Regions from separate parts of the Agrobacterium sp. 22-214-1 genome, predicted to be linked through region 1. Evidence: riboswitches for the same ligand, from Rfam matches in the RefSeq annotation. Region 1 holds a riboswitch; each other region holds the start of a gene.

Region 1 (7,136 bases):
GTGCTGGCCGCAGGGCCTTGATGCCGAGGGTACCGGCCGCTTCGCAGAGATGCGACAAATCGCAGCCCCGGATTTGCCCGAAAGCAGGCGCGACGGCAATTGCGAAGCGATCCTTTCCCGTTATCATCAGTCCCAGAGGCGCAGCAGCCGCCCTGGCGTCATCCACAATCACCCGATCCAGCAGCCGATCACCGCAGATTTCTTTTATCGTCGAATGGTCCAGATCGCGGCCACGGGCAAACGGCCCTTCGCCGACCAGATAGACGAGCAGCGACAGGACGACACCCGCCGCTGTGTCCGTCTCGACCAATCCGGCATTCAGCGCCCTGCTTTCCGGTCCACCCACGAGCAATCGCCAGACGGTCCGCCCATCAAGCGACACAGCTTTCAGGCGAATATCGGCCAGCAAATCTTCCATGGAGAGGCGCCCGCCGCCATCAATGACGACAGACATTTTAGCGGCAAGCTTTTCGTGGAGAGCGAGCCTGTAGGCTTCTTTTCGAATTTTCTCGGCGAGAGGACCACCATTGGCAATCTCCGCGTCATCCCGACCGGCGAGAGGCGACGTCTCGACCGCGAGCCCCGCACGCAGCGGCAAATCCAGCGCCAGCACATCTTTTTCCAGAGCGCAGGCGCTTTCCGGTGTCAGGCCGCGAAATTGCAGGCTGCCGCGGGCGGTAATGTCGATCAATCCGTTGCCATGCCGCTCGGCAAGCTGGCAAAGCACCACCATGTCGCGCGGGTCGATATCCGCCTCGAAAGCGATCCGCGACAAAAAACCGTCGCCGGTGCGCATGGGGGCGGACAGGGCCGGGCAGAGGCCACGGCGGCCGAATGGCTGAACGGGATCGGCAGCGGCCATCATCACGCCTCCACCCTTTGGGGGCGCGGAAGGACCAGCATTTCAAGTTCCGCATCCACCGCGTTGCGGCGGCTGTGCCACAGTCCGCGACGACGGGCGGATAAAAAGCGTTCGGCCATCACCTGCGCCGCCTTCGGGTTTTCCCGCAGAATGAAATCGCGCACATCCTCATTGCCGAAATAGGCATCGTAAAGCGCCTCGATCAACGAGGAGGACACCGAATGGGTGGTTTCGGCAAAACCGATCAACCGGTCCACCGCCTCGAGGAATTCCGCCGCCCCGCGCGGACCGTGCCGCATCTGACCGGCAATGAAGCGGGGATTGACGGCGCGCGCGCGCACCACCCGCGTCAGCGCCTGCGTCATCGACCTTGCACGCGGGCGCGCCGGATCTGTCGTGTCCAGCGCAACAATATCGGCGACGCCGCCAAGCACAGCTTTCGCGGCGGAAAAACCGCCGATGAAGGCGACATCCGAAGAACCGTCCAGAAGGTCGCGGCCCGGATCGTCCCCGGTATGAATCAGAAGATCTGCGCGCCTGACCAGCTCCACAAAACCGGTATCTTCAAAAATCTCCAGTCCGTCCGCACCGCCGAAAGCGTGGCTCGCCGCATCGAGATAGGCCTGCCCCAGCTCCTCGCGTTCGTCCCATTTGCCGCTGGCAAGCTTTTCTTCGATACCGGCACCATAGGTGCCGGGCGCGGAGCCGAAAATGCGCGCCGGAATATGCCCAAGCGTGGCGGCCTCTTCCGCAAGCGGATTGTCGCCAGGCGCTTCTTCCCGCCGCGCGACGGCCTTGGCGGCGGCGTCGAGAAGCGCGATCAGCGCCGGGAACATGTCGCGGAACAGGCCGGAAATGCGAAAGGTGACGTCGACACGCGGCCGCCCCAGGCTCGCTGGCGGCAGCACCTCGATGCCGGTGACCCGGCCGGTCGCGAGGTCGTGGATCGGTCTCGCCCCCATCAGATGTAGCGCCTGTGCCACATCCTCACCGCCATTGCGCAGGCTGGCGCTGCCCCACAGATCGAAAACCAGATGTTTCGGCCAGTCGCCATGGGACTGCAGATGATGGCGCAGCACCTCTTCGCCCGCCATGCGGCCCAGCTCGAACGCCGTCGGCGTCGGCATGGTGCGTGGATCAGCGGCATAGAGATTGCGGCCCGTGGGCAGCACATCGAGCCGCCCGCGCGCAGGTGCGCCGGAAGGGCCGGGGACGATATGTCGGCCATCGAGCGCAGCCAGCAGGGCAGCTTTTTCCGATTTGGCGCTTTCGAGCCTCAGAAGATCGGTCTCGTCTTTTGCGCAGCGACCAAAAACATGCTGGCCATCCTTGATGGCGAAATCCTTGAGGTCGCAGAGAAAAGCATCGATGCGTGAGAGGGCCGCATCGGCATCATCCTTCGCAGCCACGCCCGCTTCCGCCGCAAGCCCGGTCTCCAGCGCCTTTTCGACGATCAGTTTCGCCAGCCGGTCACGCCGGCGGCGATCCAGCCCATCCGCCTGCGCATATTCATCGACCAGCTGCTCCAGCGCCGACTGTTCCGGCGAAAGCCCGGCATTGACCAGCACCGGCGGGACATGGCCGATGGTCACAGCCGCGATCCGCCGTTTTGCTACCGCCGCCTCGCCCGGATTGGAAACGATGAAAGGATAGACCACCGGCAGCGAGCCGGTGACGATTTCGGGAAAACAATTGCGGGAAAGCGCCACCGTTTTGCCGGGCAGCCATTCCAGCGTTCCATGCGCGCCAACATGCACAATGGCATGGGCACCCGCAATCCGCTGCATCCATGCACCGAAGGCAACAAGCGCGTGACGCGGCGGCAGGGCAGGGTCGTGGTAGTCCACCCGACGATCCTCATTGCGGCCCCTGTCAGGTGCTAGCGCCACGAACACTTCGCCGAAACGGGCGGCGCGGAACCGGAATACGCCATCGACGAGTGCATCGTCATCGGTTGCCACACCCCATGTCGCTTTTACGGACCCGGCAGATACCGGCGGCAAGGTGGAGAAAAAAGCCTCGTAGGTGGAAAGATCAATTGCCGCTTCCTGTTGCTCGACACAGTCGAGCAGCGCCCGCGCGGTCTTAGGAATATCCTTGACCGTATAACCGGCCCCGGCGAGATCCTGCAGCATTTCGAGAACGCTTTGCGGCACATCGAGACCGACGGCATAACCGGTTCGCCCGGGCGCCGCACCTGGATAATCCGGCATCAGAATGACGACGCGGCGATCCCGTGGAAGGGCATTCCTCAGCCGCAGGAAAGCGGCGATGCGATTTGCCACCTGCTCGACGCGATCAGCCTCGGGTACATTGAGCAAACTCGCGCCGCCATCCATGCGCGCCTGTTTGAACGAGATTGCACCGGCGAGAATCCGGCCATCCAGTTCCGGCAGGACGACATGCATGGCAAGATCGGAGGGATTGAGACCGCGCGCATTTTTCGCCCATCCGTCCCGCCGCGTCGTCGCCATCACCACTTGAAACACAGGCACGCCGATACGGTCGAACAGCGTTGCGCCGTCGTCATCCGTCTGGCTGGCGAAGGCGGTGGCGGCAATGATGGCGGCGGGCTTCAGATCGGGCAGCACCGTTTCGAGGAAACGGATCGCCTCGCCATCCTTCAGACCGCTGACAAAAATCGGCAAGGGTGCAAAACCGCGCCGCGAGAGCGCCTCGAAAAGCGCATCCACCGGTGCGGCATCTGCCGCTAGAAGCATGGAACGGTAAAAGAGGATGGGCAGAAGGGACGCACCGTCGGGAAAACCCGCGCAGGCTTCCGCCCTATCCACAACGCCCCTGCCGGGCCGGTAAAAACCGGCTTTCGGCAGCGGCTCAGCTTCAATATCCGGCCATGCCTCGCCCCTTGCAAGAGCGGCGAGACCAAGGGCAAGCCGGTCCATATTCTCCTGCCCGCCCTCGCGAAAGAAGGAGAGGACCGAGGCCAAAATTCGCCGATCGACGGTCGAGGCCGCTTCGAGTTTCTCGTCCCTTTCGCTGCACTCACCCGGCACAAGCAGAAGCTTGATGCCGCGCCTGCGCGCAAGAATGGAAATCTGATCGACACCGTAACGCCAGCGTTCCGCACCGCCGAGAATCCGGATAAGAATAACCTTGGCATGTTCCGCCGTCTTTTCGATCCAGAGATCGACCGACATGGGATGTCGAAGCTCGGAGAGGTTGGCGGCTGACAGGGAGGGGAGCACACCCTCTGTTCGCCGCCAGGCCTGTTCCAAACCGGCCAGATCGCTTGCCGAAAACGACAGCATCACCACATCAGACCGGGGCTGGTTGAGATCAACCGGCTCGATCAGGTCGTCCAGAGACGAGGATGTGGTGGCCAGGATGTGCATCGTCAGGCGGCCAGCATCTGTTCGATCTTTTCTCGGTTGATGCCCTTTTCGCCGATGACGACGAGGCGGCTGCGGCGTTCCTCACCCGCGGCCCAGGGCCGGTCGTAATAGTGGTTGACGCGGCTGCCGACAGCCTGCACCTGCAGGCGCATCGGCTTTGCGGAAACCTCGATGAAGCCCTTGATGCGCAGGACATTCTCCGCAGCAGCCGTCTCGGCGATACGGGCTGCCAGCGCTTCCGGGTCGGTCACGGCCGGCAGATCGATGACGAAGCTGTCGAAATCGTCATGCTCGTGGTCGAGTTCGCCATCATGGTGGGTACGGCGGTTTTCGATATCCTCTTCCACCGCAAGGCCAAGACCGATCAGCACGGCGGGGTCGATGGCGCCATTGGATGCCACGACGATCTTTGCCGCCTTCGGCAGATGTTCGAGAACATGCGCCTTGGCCTTGTTGAGGCCAGCACCGTCAAGAAGATCGGCCTTGGTCAGCACGACAAGATCGGCGCAGGCAACCTGATCCTCGAAAACCTCTTCGACCGGGTCATCGTGATCGAGCGCCTCGTCATTGGCCCGCTGGGCGGCGAGTGCTTCCATGTCGTGCGCCACCTGCCCTTCGGCAAGGGCGGCGCCATCCACCACGGCCACGACGGCATCCACCGTCACGCGGCTCTTGATCGCCGGCCACTGGAAGGCCTGCACCAGCGGCTTCGGCAGGGCGAGGCCGGAGGTTTCGATGAGGATATGCTCCACCTTCGGCTGGCGGCTCAGAATCTGTTCGATGGCGGGCTGGAAATCATCCGCCACCGTGCAGCAGATGCAGCCATTGGCCAGTTCGACAATGTTTTCTTCCGGGCAGCTTTCAATACCGCAACCTTTGAGAATCTCGCCATCGATGCCGATATCGCCGAATTCGTTGACGATGATCGCCAGCCGCTTGCCGTCCAGTTGTTCGAGAAGGCCGCGCAGCAGCGTGGTTTTGCCAGCCCCCAGAAAGCCGGTGACGATGGTGCAGGGAACGCGGTCCAGAAGGGTGCTCATGATCTCTCCTCGGTAAAATCGAATGGGGGAATGCGCGCCACCATGCCGCGCTTTAAGGGTTCGGGGCGACCGCGCCAGGGCATCAGGCCGTCGGGGGCGGCAGCCAGCAGCCGTGCGCCGGTCAGCAAATCTTCCGCATCACCGGTCGTCAGCCCGCCGAAAACATAGGACCAGCCATTGGCGCTGCGCAGCACGGCGCTAAGCCCGCGCTTGCAATTGGCGAGGCAGTTGACGGAACGAACGGTGACACCCGTTTCCTCCGCCTTTGCGACGACGGCATCGGCGAGGCGTGAGCCGGGGCGCGGTTCGGCATTGGGGTCGGCTTCATCGCGACAGCTTCTGCAAACGAAGACGGTCACGCCGGACGCCGTTTCGTCCTGCGTGTTTCCGCCTGTACATGAAGATGTCGCTGAAATATCCAAACCGTATCGTTTCCCGCGCCTTGCAAAAAAATCTCGGGGGTGCGGATGTCGAATACGGTATGCGGACAGGCGCAAACCGGATGTTCGATCTAACCGACTGACCGGAGCACCCCGCCCGGCAGACGTTTTTCCTGAAACGGCAGGTCTCCTGGCTCGCGGCTTTACACCCTGACACCGCCTTCCCGAACCCGTTGAGGTGTCCAGTGGCTTTACGGTGCGGGCTTACCGCTTACAGTTGCGGGGGCAGCCACGGAATGACCCGGTAATCGGGCTGGAACCGTGTTCCCTCTTAGCTTTTCCCGTTGCCGGGAAAAGACCGTCAGTCCGTTACCCTTAGGCTGAACGGGCGTGAGGGTCAATGCCGCGGCCCTGTGGCCCGCACATTGCCGGGTGCGGCAAATTGGGTATAGTCGCCGCTCCGAATGGCTGGGGCACCGGGTCCCGCGCCGCTGGATAAAAAGGAAAACGCGATGACACGCGACATCAGCGACAGCGAAGCCGAACGTCACCGGCAGAAAATGGTCAACCGCAAGACGGTGCAGGACGCCGAGGTTGCGGAAAAGACCATCGAAAAAGGTCTGCTGATGATCAATACCGGTCCCGGCAAGGGCAAATCCACCGCCGCTTTCGGCCTTGCTCTGCGCATGCTCGGCACCGGGCGGCGGGTCGGCGTCGTTCAATTCATCAAGGGCGCATGGTCGACGGGAGAACAGCAGGCGCTGACTTTGTTCGGCGACAGGGTCGTGTGGCGCACCATGGGCGAGGGGTTCACCTGGGACACGCAGGATTTGAAACGCGACGTCGCGGCGGCGGCAAAGGCCTGGGAGGAAGCCAGGGTCCTGATGGCCGACGAGACCATCGGCCTGCTGATCCTCGATGAGCTGAACATCGCGCTCCGTTACGATTACCTGCCGCTGGAAGAGGTGGTCGAGACGCTTTCCAGCCGCAGGCCCGATCTGCATGTCATCGTCACCGGCCGCAACGCCAAGCAACCGCTCATCGACGCGGCCGATATGGTGACGGAAATGACCCTCGTGAAACATCACTTCAAGGCGGGCGTGAAGGCGCAGGCGGGGATAGAATTCTGACATGGCTGCACGCGTGCTGATGTTTCAGGGAACCGGCTCGGATGTCGGCAAATCGCTGATGGTGGCCGGCCTTGCCCGTGCCTTCGCCAAGCGCGGCCTGTCCGTCACGCCGTTCAAACCGCAGAACATGTCGAACAATGCGGCGGTCACCGCCGATGGCGGCGAGATTGGCCGTGCGCAGGCGCTGCAGGCACGGGCGGCGGGCGTGCCGCTTTCCGTGCACATGAACCCGGTGCTCCTGAAGCCGCAGAGCGAGACCGGCGCACAGGTGGTGGTGCAGGGCAAGATCGCCGGCAATGCCAAAGCGGCCGATTATCAGCACATGAAGGCCGGGCTGATGCCGCGCGTGCTCGAAAGCTTCAACCGCCTGA
Region 2 (7,136 bases), on a different contig from region 1:
CTCCATCTCTTAGCCGTCATGCGGTGATGCTCCCGTGGGATACATTGAAGAATTGCGCCCTGTCGCCGAGGGCGGAGAACATCGCCGTATCCGTTCCGGTCATAAAACTCTGGCCGCCAAGCGCATGAATGAGATCGAACAGAGCCGCCCGCCTGCCCTCATCCAGATGGGCGGCGATCTCGTCCAGCAGCAGAACCGGCGCATGACCAGTCATATTGGCCGTTAGCTGCGCATGCGCAAGCACCAGCCCCACCAGTAGCGCCTTCTGTTCCCCGGTTGAACAGCGCTCGGCCTCCATGTCCTTTTCCGCATGGCGCACGAACAGATCGACGCGGTGCGGCCCATCCAGTGTGCGGCCGGCAGCAGCATCACGATACCGGCCATCGCGCAACATAAGCCTGTATTCATCCTCCAGATCGACGGCGGGACGATTGAGCCCATCGTCCATGAAACCGGAGAGCGAAAGCGCCGCGGAAGGGAAAGCGGCATTGCCCGCCCGCCCCTCGATCAGGCTCTTCAAGAGGCCGAGCATTTCATAACGCGCAATCGCCATGGAGATGCCGAGTTCGGCCATCTGTTTTTCGATGCCGTCCAGCCAGACCGGATCGAAGCGGCCTTCCGAAAGTAGCCGGTTACGGCCGCGCATGGCCTTTTCGAAATCGCTTGCCCGTCTTCCGTGAGCGGGATCGAGCGACAAAACCAGCCGGTCGAGGAAACGCCGGCGGTCCGAGGACGAGCCGGTAAAGAGGCCATCCATGGCCGGCGTCAGCCACAATACCCGCAGATGGTCGGTCAGTTCATCGACGGATTTCACCGGCGTGCCATTCAGTCTCAGGCGACGCGACACCACCTCGCCATCGCCTTCAATTCCCGTACCGATGGCGACTTCGCCATCCATACCCTCGACATCGGCGAAGATCGAGAAACCGGTGGCTTCGGCCCCTACCCGCGTCACATCAGACAGGGTGGCGCGGCGCAGGCCCCTTCCGGGTGAGAGAAAGGAGACGGCCTCCAGGAGATTGGTCTTGCCGGAACCATTGTCGCCCGTCAGCACCACATGGCGGTCATCGAGCGTGAGCGCAGCCGCCGCATAATTGCGGAAGTCCGTGAGTTTCAGCCGTAAAAGCGACACCTTGTTCGTCATGTGTACGGCCTAAAACGAAGATGGACGGATAGCAAGGTGGGGAACGTCCGTCCGCACCCGAAGACCGCCGCTAGAGTGTAATTCATTCTTCAGTAGCAACTTTTTTAGTCGCCGGTTATTTATGAACCGGTCCTCATCACCGGTAGCCCATTCATGCGCCTGATCTTTTCTCTCTTTCTCACTCTCGGTCTTCTCTCCTCCTGCGCAGGCCGACCGGGGGCGGATGTGCTGGAAGCCGTCAACACCAGGACCCGCGACACGAAAATCGTGACCGCCTTCGTGGCGAGCACACGGGAAAAAAGCACGGACGCGAAAAAGGGCTTCGGCACGGCGCGGGCGATGGAGCCGAACTACGCCAGTTTCGATATTTCCATTCCGCCCACCCATAAAAGCGGGAAAATCGAATGGGCCAGCGGCAAGCCCGACCCGAAAAAGAATTTCGTCGTTACCAGGGCCGATATGCTGACGAAGACGCGCTTCAATGCCGATCTTGGCGACATAGCCCGCTCCGGCAAGCAGATCGCACTTTTTGTACACGGCTATAATTACAGCTATCAGGAAGCCCTTTTCCGCGCGGCGCAGATGGCGGCGGATGCCAATATGAACGGCGTTCCGCTGGTCTTTTCCTGGCCCTCTCAGGCCTCTGTCGCCGGCTATGTGGCCGACAAGGAGTCCGCGACCTTTTCACGCGATGCGCTCGCCGCGATGTTGATCGATCTCACCCGGGAGACCCCAAAAAAAAGCGTCGTCGTGTTCGGGCACAGCATGGGCGGCTGGCTGGTCATGGAAGCGCTGCGACAATTGCGCTTCCAGGGCAGAAACGATGTCATCGCCAAGCTGCAGGTGGTGCTAGCTGCGCCCGATATTGACGCCGATGTCTTCCGCAAGCAGATCGAGGTTGTCGGCCGGCTCAGCCCACCGCTCACCGTTCTCGTTTCCAAGGATGACCGTGCGCTCAAAGCCTCTTCCATCCTTGGCGCCGACGTCACCCGTATTGGCGCGCTGGATGTGACCGACCGCCAAGTGCAGGAAGCCGCCCTCAAGGAGGGTGTGCAATTCGTCGACATCTCCAACCTGAAGGCGTCGGACCCACTCAACCACGACCGCTATGCGGCGCTGGCCTCCATGGTGCCGCAACTTGAGGCAAGCAGGCGCGGGGGTGACATCAACAGCGCCGGAGCCTTCGTTTTCGATGCGATTGGCGCCACCGTCGCCAGCCCCTTCCGCCTTGCGAGCCAGGTGGTGAACCCGCAATAGCTTTTGCGGGTTCCTGCTAACAAACCGGTTTCAGAAATCCCAGTCTTCGTCTTCGGTCGCAACCGCCTTGCCGATGACATAGGAAGAGCCGGAGCCCGAGAAGAAGTCGTGGTTCTCGTCGGCATTGGGCGAGAGCGCCGAGAGGATCGCCGGATTGACCCGGCAAGCCTCGGCCGGAAACAGCGCCTCATAACCCAGATTCATCAGGGCCTTGTTGGCGTTGTAATGCAGGAACTGCTTGACGTCCTCCGTCAGACCGACGCCGTCATAGAGGTCTTCGGTATATTTGGCCTCGTTGTCATAAAGTTCGAGCAGGAGATCGAAGGCGAAATCCTTGATCTCCTGTCTCTGCGTTTCGCTGAGACGCTCCACCGCCCGCTGGAACTTGTAGCCGATATAATAACCATGCACGGCCTCATCACGGATGATGAGGCGGATCAAATCCGCCGTGTTTGTGAGCTTGGCGCGGCTTGACCAGAACATCGGCAGGTAAAAGCCGGAATAGAACAGGAAACTTTCCAGAAACACGCTGGCGATCTTCTTTTTCAGCGGATCGCCGCTGTCATATTCTCGCATGATGAGCGCGGATTTACGCTGCAGGAATTCGTTTTCCTCCGACCAGCGATAGGCGTCGTCAACATCGGGCGTGAGGCAGAGCGTTGAGAAAATCGATGAATAGGAGCGGGCGTGCACGGCCTCCATGAAGGAGATGTTGGAAAGCACCGCCTCCTCATGCGGCGTTGCCGAATCCTCCATCAGGCGCACCGCGCCGATACCGTTCTGGATGGTGTCGAGCAATGTCAGGCCGGTGAAGACACGGATTGTCAGTTTCTGTTCTTCCGGCTTCAGCGTTCCCCAGGAGGGGATGTCGTTGGAGAGCGGCACCTTTTCCGGCAGCCAGAAATTCGAGGTCAGGCGGTTCCAGACTTCGAGGTCCTTGTCGTCCTCGATGCGGTTCCAGTTGACCGCGCGGATGCGGGACGCGGTTTTTACGGCGATGTTCATTGTCTTGTCCCTCAATTCAGAGCGTGCAGGAAACGCAGCCCTGAACCTGCGTGCCTTCCAGCGCCATCTGGCGCAAACGGATGTAATAGATGGTCTTGATGCCCTTCTTCCAGGCATAGATCTGCGCCCGATTGATATCGCGTGTCGTTGCCGTATCGCGGAAGAACAGCGTCAACGACAGGCCCTGGTCGACATGCTGGGTCGCGGCCGCATAGGTGTCTATGATCTTTTCAGGACCGATCTCGTAGGCATCCTGATAATATTCGAGATTGTCGTTCGAGAGATAGGAAGCCGGGTAATAAACGCGACCGATCTTGCCCTCTTTACGGATTTCGATCTTCGAGACGATCGGATGAATGGAAGAGGTGGAGTGGTTGATATAGGAGATCGAACCGGTGGGCGGTACGGCCTGAAGGTTCTGGTTATAGAGACCCGATGCCATCACGTCCTGCTTCAACGCTGTCCAGTCTTCCTGCGTTGGAATGGCGATGCCGGCTTTTTCGAACAGCTCACGGACCTTTTCCGTCGCGGGCAACCATTCCCGGTCGGTATATTTGTCGAAATAGTCGCCTGAGGCATATTTGGAGTTCTCAAAGCCCTTGAAGCTCTGGCCCCGTTCCACCGCCAACCGGTTGCTGGCGCGGATGGCGTGATAGGTGACGGTGTAGAAATAAATATTGGTGAAATCGATGCCTTCTTCGGAACCGTAGAAGATGCGCTCACGCGCCAGATAACCATGCAGGTTCATCTGGCCAAGCCCGATGGCGTGGCTGGCATCATTGCCCTTCTCCACCGAGGGCACGGAGGAAATATGGCTCATGTCCGACACGGCCGTCAGCGCCCGGATGGAGGTCTCGATGGTCTTGCCGAAATCGGCGGAATCCATCGCCGAAGCAATATTGAGCGAGCCGAGATTGCAGGAAATATCCTTGCCCATATGGCTATAGGACAGATCGGCGTTGAACTCGCTCGCTTCGCTGACCTGCAGGATTTCCGAGCAGAGATTGCTCATGCTGATGCGGCCGGCAACCGGATTGGCGCGGTTCACCGTATCTTCGAACATGATGTATGGATAGCCGCTCTCGAACTGGATTTCGGCGATCACCTGGAAGAATTCGCGCGCTTTGATCTTTTTTTTGCGGATGCGGCTATCGGCGACCATTTCCTGGTATTTTTCGGTGACCGAAATTTCGGTCAACGGCACGCCATAGACCCGCTCCACATCATAGGGCGAGAACAGGTACATATCCTCATTGTTGCGGGCGAGTTCAAAGGTGATGTCGGGAATCACCACACCGAGCGACAGGGTCTTGATACGGATTTTCTCGTCGGCATTTTCGCGCTTGGTATCGAGGAAGCGCATGATATCCGGGTGGTGGGCATGCAGATAGACCGCGCCGGCACCCTGACGCGCACCCAGCTGGTTGGCGTAGGAAAAGCTGTCTTCCAATAGCTTCATGACGGGAATAACGCCGGAAGACTGGTTTTCGATCTGTTTGATCGGCGCTCCGAATTCGCGAATATTGGTTAAGGACAGCGCCACGCCGCCACCGCGCTTGGAAAGCTGCAGCGCCGAATTGATAGAGCGACCAATGCTTTCCATATTGTCTTCCACACGCAGCAGAAAACACGAGACCAGTTCACCACGGCTCTTCTTGCCGGCGTTGAGGAATGTCGGCGTTGCCGGCTGGAAGCGGCCTGAAATGATTTCATCGACCAGATCGCGGGCAAGCTGCTCATCGCCACGCGCAAGGGCCAGCGCCACCATGCAGACGCGATCCTCGTAACGCTCCAGATAACGTTTTCCGTCGAAGGTCTTCAGCGTGTAGGAGGTGTAATATTTGAAGGCGCCGAGAAAGGTCGGGAAGCGGAATTTCCGGGCATAGGCTTCGTCATAGAGATCGCGGACGAAATTGAAGGAATACTGATCCAGTACCTCCTGCTCGTAATATCCCTCCGTCACCAGATAATCGAGCTTTTCCCTGAGGTTATGGAAAAAGACGGTATTCTGGTTGACGTGCTGGAGGAAATATTGCCGGGCAGCCAGGCGATCCTTGTCTAGCTGGATCTTTCCGTTCTCATCGTAAAGGTTCAGCATCGCGTTCAGCGCGTGGTAGTCCAGAGCCGCATCGAGCGGTTTCTGGGTTACGGCTGCCGGCTGTTTGACGTCCTTGCGAATGGCGCTCGAGGTCAGCGTGTCCAAAATCGTTCCAATCCATGTTTGACGTTGGCGACATCTTCCTCCGTGCCGAGAAGCTCGAAGCGATAGAGAAACGGCACTGCGCATTTGCGCGAGACGATATCTCCGGCGGATGCGAAAGCTGCGCCAAAATTCGTGTTTCCCGCCGCGATGACGCCGCGAATGAGATTTCGGTTGGAGGGCTCGTTCAAAAACCGGATGACCGGTTTCGGGACGGCGCCTTTGGTGCCACCACCCCCATAGGTGGGGGTGACCAGCACATAGGGCTCGGACACATGGGGAACATCTTCCTCAACGCCAAGCGGCAGGCGAAACAGACGCCGTCCCAGTTTCAGAAGGAAACGATGGGTGTTTTCAGAGCGGCTGGAATAATAGACGATCAGGCCCATCGCCCCGCCGCCTCAACTGATCGAGCCGATCATATCCGGCCGGAAACCCGCCCAATGGCGCTCACCGGCAACAACGACGGGCACCTGCATGTAGCCGAGGCCCCGGACATGATCGAGCGCATCCGCATCTTCGGAAATATCGACAATCTCATAGGGGACGCCGATGCGGTCGAGGGCGCGATAGGTGGCGGTGCATTGGACGCAGGCGGGCTTGCTGTAAACGGTGATGGTCATAATTTCCTCTCTCGAAGCCGGTTTCGGACACGGCTCAACATTGCCGATTGCAATCGCAATCGGACGGCGATGGTTCTGTCATTCAGGTGAGGCGCAGGGCCTTGGAAGGCTTCTCGCATTCAGGACGGAAACCGGGTCTGGTTTTCCTGGTGATGCTGCAAGCCGCGTAAAATCATTCCCTACGCCGACGAGCGCAGCAACTCAAACAAATGCACTGGCATGACTTCACCCCGAAGCTTGTTCTGGAGGGGGCAGAAAAGGGCGCACGCAAATCATTTGCGTCATACACCTTCCTCCGGACACCCCGCCCGTGGACGTTTGCGCTCAAGGCAGGTCTCCTGACTTGCGGGTCACAACATCTATTCCGGCCTTCCCGAAGCTTTCGGCTCCAGTGACCCAAATCGGAACGATGCTCACCGCTTACAGTTGCGGGGGCAGTTTCGGCCTTGCTCCGCCATAAAGGCGTTACGCACCGAATTCCCGTCTTAGCTCCCAATCCTTGCGAATCGGAAGAACCTCGAACACCACATATAGTATATGAGGAAATTTTCGCGTCAATAAATAGACACACAAAAGCCCCACCCTGTGGATCAAAAAGATTCAACACATGGTCAACAAAGGCTTAACGGCACATGCGTGCCGCCGCTCAAACAGAGAAAAGCGTTAATCTATTCCCAGATATCGATGTGAATATCGGCGGGACGGGCGTTTTCGATCACCCTTTTTCCGTTCGGAAGATCGTTTTCGAAAAGTTTGGCGTGGATATCAGCCTCGTCGAGACCGTAGCCCTGCCACCTTTTCCGCAGCCTCTCCTCCAGCACCTCGACGGACGGCCCGACAAAAATGGTGAGGTCGAAGCTTTTGGAAAGAGTTGTCCACGGCGCCTCGTCCAGCAGCAGATAATTGC
Region 3 (7,136 bases), on a different contig from region 1:
GAATAGAGATTGTGGATCTGCGGAATTTTCAGGCGTGCAACACCCAGCACATCCTCGAAATTTTCGGTGGTGAACAGCGCGACGTTCTGGCCGTTGCGCTGGATCACGGTGTTGACGCCGACGGTGGTGCCATGGGTGAAATAGGAAACGTCCTTCGCTTCGATGCCGTCGCGCTTTTTCAGCGTATCGAGCGCGAGAAGGATTTCTTCTCCGGGCGCATCGGGGCGGGAAAACACCTTCAGGGTGGAAAGCGCGCCGGTCCCATCGTCGAACACGGCAAAATCCGTAAACGACCCGCCCACATCGACGCCAATGCGATATCCCATCTCTTCCGTCTCCTTTTCCAGTGCGGACGATGCTGTCATCGGGACCGGAAAAGGGCCAAGCATTTATGGGGTAAGGGTCATAGCCCCAGGTTATGAGGATGGCCGGGGTGACCCATAGGGAGGGTTGTTCAACCCTCGCCGGGTTTCGGCACCGTCATGTAATATTCGGGATGCGACGCTGCGCGATAGCCGGCCTTTTCGTAAACGCCATGGGCGTCGCGGGTCGCCAGCATCCAGCTCGATACCGTCGAAAGCTCCGGGTGTTTGCGTATCTCGGTGGCGATCCAGGACGCAAGGCCGCGACCGCGATGATCCTCCACCGTGAAGACATCGCGCAGATAGCCGAAAACGGCATAATCCGTTACCAGGCGGGCGAAGGCGGCCATGGAGCCGTCAGGGGCGTAAACGCCGACCGGCAACGAATGCGAAAGCGCCCGCTTCAGCCGGTCGGCGGTCATTCCCTGCGCCCAGTAGGAATCGCGGGCGAGAAAACCATGGACCAGATCGAAATCCACCCGTGCCGGATCGGTGCTCAGCACGTAGCCGTCGCGGGTGATTTCGAAAATGGCCGGTTCCCAGTTCATCCGTTCACCGTAACATAGATTTTGCGGACGGTTTCAATGGTTTTCCACACCCCGACGAAGCCCGGCTTCATGACGAAGCTGTCGCCAGCCGTATAACGCAGCGGTTCGCCGCCTTCCGGTGTGATTTCGATGACGCCTTCGAGAATATGGCAGAATTCGAAGGTTTCGCCCTTGATCGAACGGCTTTCGCCCGGCGTCGCTTCCCATATGCCGGTGTGGACGGTGCCGTTGCGGGCTTCGTCCAGCGGCCAGGTCTTGAAGGACGGATCGCCGGAAATGAGGCGTTCCGGCAGGGCCTTGGAGGCTTTCGGTTCAAAGGCGGGGTGCGTGTCGATGGTCTTGAGAAGCGGCATGGGTGTCCTTTCCTGGAACGGGATGATCAATATCCGCGATTGCGGTCGACGAGGCCGAGCGGCTCGAGGCCGGACTGGTATCGTTTGATGTTCTCGACAACGGTGCGTGCTGCCGAATGCGGCTGGGTGACGCTGGCGATGTGCGGCGTCAGGAGAATTTTCGGATGCGTCCAGAAGGCATGGTCTTCCGGAAGCGGTTCCGGATCGGTGACGTCGATCACCGCGCCCGAAAGCCTGCCGCTGTCCAGCGCATCGATGAGGGCGTCGTGGTCGAGTTGTTTGCCACGCCCGGCGTGAACCAACCCCGCACCCTCGGGAAGCATCCCCAGGCGTTCGCCATTCAGAAGTCCCGTCGTTTCGTCGGTCAGCGGCAGCAGGCAAACGAGAATATCGCTGGTCGAAAGGATCGTGGACAATCCGGCTTCGCCATGATGGCAGGTCACGCCATCGATCTCGCGCGGTGAACGGCTCCAGCCGGAAAGCGGAAAACCGAAGGGTTTCAGCCGTTCCAGCGCCGCAACGCCCAGCATGCCGAGGCCGAGAACGCCCACCCGGCACTCTTCCGCCTGACGCTGCGGCAGGGCCTTCCAGAGTTGCTGGCGCTGCTGTTTCAAATAGACCGGCAGGTTGCGGTGAAGCGCCAGCACGCCGAGGCTCACATATTCCTGCATCATGCGGATGATGCCTTCATCCACCATGCGCACGACTTTTACATGCGCAGGGACGGTGTCGATGTGAAACTGATCGACGCCCGCACCGATGGAAAACAGGATTTCGAGATTGCGGTAGCGGCCGATATCATCAGGCACGGTCCAGGTGATGAGGTATCGAACCGCATCCGGATCGACGCTTTCGGCATCCATCGAAAAGGGTAGTTCCGGCAGGTCGCGGGCCAGAGCCTGCCGGAAAATCTCGCCGCGCTTCGCGTCGGAATTGAAGAAGAAAGTCATCTGAAATCCGTGGTTCCGAAGGTTTAAACCGTGCAGCGGTTCGCCAGTGTTTCCAGCATTGACTGGCAGGCCGACAGTTCGCCGGCCGTTATGAATTCGTCCGGCTTGTGGGCGCGGCCGATATCGCCCGGGCCGCAGATGATGGCGTCGATGCCGGCCGCCTGGAAAAGCCCGGCTTCCGTGCCATAGCTGACGGCGGCGATGCAGGGCGCGTCGGTCAACTCTTCCAGAAGCTTCACGAGCGGTGCATCGGCGGCAAGGGAGAGCGCCGGATAATCGCTCATCGGCGTCCATTCTATGTCGATGCCCTCGGCGGCGAGCGCTTCGACACGGTCGCGCACCGGCTGGAGCAGGGCGACCGGCGACACGCCAGCAATCGCCCGCGCCTCCAGTTCGATGGCGCAGAGATCGGGGATGATATTGATCGCCTGTCCGCCTTTCACAGTGCCGATCTGCAGGGAGGAATAGGGCGGCTCGAATGTCGCTTCGAAGGGACCTTGGGTGAGAGCCTGTGCGGTCTCGACCGCCTTTGCCATGATGCCGGTCATCAGATGAATGGCGTTCACGCCCTGATCCGGCCGCGAGGAATGGCCGGAGCGACCGCGAATGGTGATGCGTGCGGCGGCCTTGCCCTTGTGGGCGCGCACGGCGCGCAGATTGCTCGGTTCGCCGATGATCGCGCCCGCCGGTTTTGCGCATAGTTCCGGCAACCGGGCGATGAGATGGGGAACGCCGCGGCAGCCCGCCTCCTCGTCATAGGAAAAGGCGATGTGAACGGGCCGCTTCAGCGCCATGCGTGAAAATGCCGGTGCTGCGGCGAGAACCGTGGCCAGAAACCCTTTCATGTCGGTGGTTCCGCGTCCGTAGAGGCGCTCGTCCTCGGCTCTCAGCGTAAAGGGATCGGAAGACCACTCCGGCTCACCGGCAGGCACCACATCCATATGGCCGGACAGGATGTATCCGCTGATATCGGTCGGGCCGAAGCTGGCGAAGAGATTGGCGCGGTCGCCCTCCGGGCCGGCAAGCAGCGATACTTTCGCGCCGTGGCTTTCCAGATAATCGGCGATCCATCCGGCAATGTCGCCATTGGCGGTTCCGACCACCGACGGGAAGCCGACAAGACGCTCCAGAATGTCGATTGCGTTCATGGCTGTCTCCGTCGCTTCAACGCCGAAAAGCTTAGAGCGGCCTGCGGCGTTTATCTGCTGAAATACGGGCGATTTCAGTAGATTGTTGTGTCCTTCCAGCGCTTTCGGAAAATTCCTGCTGACGAGGCTGGTTATCTTCGGATGTCGTGAGCTGGGCTGCCGGGATCAAGATCCCGCGCCGGAGGGAATGAGAGCCGTTTGTCATGGAGCTGCTCAAAGTCGATAGTTTCGAGTTGCGGACAGTGGATATCGCCGATGTGGAGGCCGATCATCTGCATGCTTTGTCCATGGCTGTCGGATGGCGATATCACGCGAACGAATGGTGTTTCCTGCGGCAGTGCGGCGTCGGCCTTGCCGCGCTTGACGAAATCGATCGCGTTGTCGCAACGGCAATGCTGTTTCCTTATGATGAGGCTTTCGCGACGGTCGGCATGGTCATCGTTTCCCCCCGTTTGCAGGGGCAGGGTGTTGCACCATGGCTGGTGGGCCAACTCATTGCGGGCTACCCTGACGCGGCCCTGCGGTTGAACGCCACGGAAGCCTCGCGACGGCTTTTCGCACGGCTGGGTTTTGTCGGAGATACGGAAAAAGTACATCTCCTGCGCGGCAAGGCGCGCTGCCCTGCCGAGATGCCGACGCTTGGAAGAAAACAGAGAATCGAGCCGCTGTCCGAGGATCATTTGTCCGCCGTGGCGGATCTGGATCGGGCGGCTTTCGGTGTTTCGCGCCGGGGTGTCCTGCAACGCCTTCTCCGGGAAAATACGGGTTACGGCCTGTTCGAGGCCGATCGTCTTGCCGCCTTTGCATTGCGGCGTGCTGCGGGGCGGGGCCATATTGTCGGCCCGGTCGTCGCCGGTGACGAGGCGGATGCGATTGCGCTGGTGAGGCGACATTTTTCTGATCTCGACGATCAGCTTGTCCGTCTCGATGCCGTGCGGGATAGCGGTCTTCTGACCGAGTTCCTGGCACAATCCGGGCTGGTGGTGATCGAAACGCTCACCACCATGTCGAAAGGCGTACCGCAACCGGCAGGCTCCGGTTCCGCAAAGATTTTCGCCCTGGCGGGCCCGTCTTTGTGCTGAGGTGCGGCACTATCGCAATTGACGCCCCGCCTCATGCCCCTTATGTGAGAAAGCGACGGTTCCTGCAGCCGAAAGGCGAAGGGATTAATAGGGAACATGGTGCGGGCGATCTTTTTCGCCCAATGCCGTGGCTGCCCCCGCAACTGTAAGCGGATTGTCGTTCATCCCCGTGACGCTCCAAGGCGTCATGCCACTGTATTCTCCGGAATGCGGGAAGGCAGATGAGTGACGCAAATCCGTGAGCCAGGAGACCTGCCGTCGAAATATAAACCATCGTTACGGGCGGGGAAGCCCGGAGGAGGAGGTTGTAATGTTATTTCATAACATTTCGTTTGCGTCCTATTGCCGTTCTCCGTACAAGACGTCCCGCTGTTGCTGCGCGTTCTGACGCCTGCTGCTCTGGAATAAGATTTACTTTCGACTGGAGAACATATGTTTCATTCTAGACGCCTGCCGGTCCATGCCGGTTTTCTGGCCGCTGCGCTTGCGGCTTTGCCTGTCGCCGGCGCCAATGCTGCCGAAACCACCTATCCCCTGACGATCAACAGCTGCGGTCAGGAGATCACCTTCAGGCAGGCGCCCGCCCACACCGTGTCCGTCGGCCAGAGCACGACCGAGGTTCTTTACCTCCTCGGCCTCGCCGACAAGGTGGTCGGCACGGCGCTGTGGATCGGTCCGGTTCTGAAGGGGTACGAGGAGGCCAATGCCAGGGTCGAGCGTCTGGCTGACAATGATCCGAGCTTCGAGGCGGTCATCGGCAAGAAGCCGGACCTCGTGACGACGCAGTTCCAGTGGCAGATCGGCCCGGAAGGCGTTGTCGGAACACCGGCGCAATTCGCCGAGCTTGGCGTTCCCGTTTATACCTCGCCCGCCGATTGCATGGGCAAGGACAATTCCGGCGGCGGTGACGGCGTGCGCAACACCGTCTTCACCATGGATCTGATCTACCAGGAAATCCGCGATCTCGCCAAGATCTTCAACGTGCAGGATCGCGGTGAAGAGGTCGTTGCCGACCTGAAGAAGCGTGAAGAAGCCGCCCGCGCCAAGATCGCCTCGGCCAACGGTAAGCTTTCGGCCGTCTTCTGGTTCTCCAGCGCCGAGCTGGATATCGATCCCTATGTGGCCGGCCGCAATGGCGCGCCCGGCTACATCATGTCCGCGCTGGGGTTGAAGAACGTCATCGAAAGCGATGAAGAGTGGCCGACCGTCGGCTGGGAAACCATCGCCAAGGCAAATCCCTCCATCATCGTCGCCGGCAAAATGGATCGCCGCCGTTTCCCGGCAGACGATGTCGCCGTCAAGCTGAAGTTCCTCGCCACCGATCCCGTGGCCAGCATCATGCCCGCCGTCAAGGAAGGTCATGTGTTCGAGATGGATGCGCAGGCGATGAACCCGACCATTCGCACCATTGAAGGCATCGAAACGCTGGCCGAGGCGATTTCGGCTGCCGGCCTCGCCAAGTGAACGGTCTTTCCACCCATCTCGGCAGGGTAGGGCTGGCTTTTGCCGCGCTCGCCCTGCTGCTCGTCGCGCTGATGGCCGGCGCGGCCATCGGCGAGACCGCCATTCCTTTTGACGTTGTGGCGAAAACAATCGCCAACCGTGTCTTCCATGCGGCCTATCCGCTGGAGCCGCTGGATGAGGGCATTGTCTGGAGTTATCGTCTCAGCCGCGCCGTCGTCGCCGCCTGTTGCGGTGCTTCGCTGGCGCTCGCCGGGGCGGTGCTGCAATCGCTTTTGCGCAATCCGCTTGCCGATCCTTATATTCTCGGCATTTCCGCCGGTGCCTCCACCGGTGCCGTCGCTGTCGCGCTGCTTGGCTTCGGAGCGGGGTTCCTGACGATGCCGGCCGGGGCGCTCATCGGTGCCTTCGTTGCGTTTTCGCTGGTCAGCCTTCTGGCGGTGCGGGCGGGACATGGCAACAGCGCTATCATTCTGGCCGGGGTGGCCGGGTCGCAGCTGTTTAATGCCATGACCTCTTTCATCGTCACCAAATCCGCCAATGCCGAACAGGCGCGCGGCATCATGTTCTGGCTGCTGGGCAACCTCTCGGGCGTGCGCTGGCCGGATGTCTGGCTGGCGCTGCCGGTTAGTCTTGCGGGACTTGCGGTGTGTCTCTGGTATGCCCGGGCGCTCGATGCCTTCGCCTTCGGCGGTCAGGCGGCTGCCTCGCTTGGCATTCCGGTGCGCTGGGTCTATGCGGTGCTGATCTCCGTTTCGGCGATCATGACGGCTGCGATGGTGTCGCTGGTCGGCTCCATCGGCTTCGTGGGCCTCGTCATTCCGCATGCCGCACGCATCTTCGTCGGCGTTCGCCATGGTATATTGCTGCCGGTGACGGCGCTGACCGGCGCGGTTTTCATGATCGTCGCGGATATTCTCTCGCGCATCGTCATTCCGGGGCAGGTGCTGCCCATCGGTGTCATCACCGCACTCGTCGGCGCCCCCGCCTTTGCCTTCATCCTTGGGCAGAAGAGGGGGCGTTCATGAAATTATCCGCCCGCGACCTGCATTTCCACGCCGGCAATATCGATATCGTGCGCGGCGTTTCGCTCGATGTCGGTTCCGGTGAGTTTCTCGGCGTCATCGGACCGAACGGTTCCGGCAAAAGCACGCTGCTCTCCATGCTGGCGGGTATTCGCAAGCCGCGCCGGGGGCACGTTACGCTCGGGGGGGAGCCGCTTGCCTCATTGG

Evidence for each region. A riboswitch is a leader RNA that binds a small molecule or an ion and turns the genes downstream of it on or off. The one in region 1 is predicted to bind cobalamin.
Region 2: linked by a shared signal. The riboswitch ahead of nrdH (glutaredoxin-like protein NrdH) and the one ahead of ACQZ5G_RS19110 (DUF1636 family protein) in region 1 are both predicted to bind cobalamin.
Region 3: linked by a shared signal. The riboswitch ahead of ACQZ5G_RS12665 (ABC transporter substrate-binding protein) and the one ahead of ACQZ5G_RS19110 (DUF1636 family protein) in region 1 are both predicted to bind cobalamin.

What each region holds. Positions count from the first base shown of each region.
Region 1 is NZ_JBNWCK010000005.1:287,402-294,537, forward strand. It holds gene cobG (precorrin-3B synthase) at 1-865, opposite strand, end outside; gene cobN (cobaltochelatase subunit CobN) at 865-4,215, opposite strand; gene cobW (cobalamin biosynthesis protein CobW) at 4,218-5,255, opposite strand; gene ACQZ5G_RS19110 (DUF1636 family protein) at 5,252-5,677, opposite strand; cobalamin riboswitch at 5,799-6,013, opposite strand; gene cobO (cob(I)yrinic acid a,c-diamide adenosyltransferase) at 6,148-6,765, shown strand; gene ACQZ5G_RS19120 (cobyric acid synthase) at 6,767-7,136, shown strand, end outside.
Region 2 is NZ_JBNWCK010000001.1:1,934,209-1,941,344, forward strand. It holds gene recF (DNA replication/repair protein RecF) at 17-1,144, opposite strand; gene ACQZ5G_RS09720 (alpha/beta hydrolase) at 1,298-2,401, shown strand; gene nrdF (class 1b ribonucleoside-diphosphate reductase subunit beta) at 2,432-3,406, opposite strand; gene nrdE (class 1b ribonucleoside-diphosphate reductase subunit alpha) at 3,423-5,609, opposite strand; gene nrdI (class Ib ribonucleoside-diphosphate reductase assembly flavoprotein NrdI) at 5,597-5,995, opposite strand; gene nrdH (glutaredoxin-like protein NrdH) at 6,008-6,229, opposite strand; cobalamin riboswitch at 6,541-6,764, opposite strand; gene ACQZ5G_RS09745 (nucleoside triphosphate hydrolase) at 6,898-7,136, opposite strand, start outside.
Region 3 is NZ_JBNWCK010000002.1:620,037-627,172, forward strand. It holds gene ACQZ5G_RS12635 (hydantoinase/oxoprolinase family protein) at 1-326, opposite strand, end outside; gene ACQZ5G_RS12640 (GNAT family N-acetyltransferase) at 455-910, opposite strand; gene ACQZ5G_RS12645 (cupin domain-containing protein) at 907-1,263, opposite strand; gene ACQZ5G_RS12650 (2-hydroxyacid dehydrogenase) at 1,290-2,213, opposite strand; gene argE (acetylornithine deacetylase) at 2,237-3,361, opposite strand; gene ACQZ5G_RS12660 (GNAT family N-acetyltransferase) at 3,565-4,443, shown strand; cobalamin riboswitch at 4,483-4,717, shown strand; gene ACQZ5G_RS12665 (ABC transporter substrate-binding protein) at 4,876-5,907, shown strand; gene ACQZ5G_RS12670 (FecCD family ABC transporter permease) at 5,904-6,932, shown strand; gene ACQZ5G_RS12675 (ABC transporter ATP-binding protein) at 6,929-7,136, shown strand, end outside.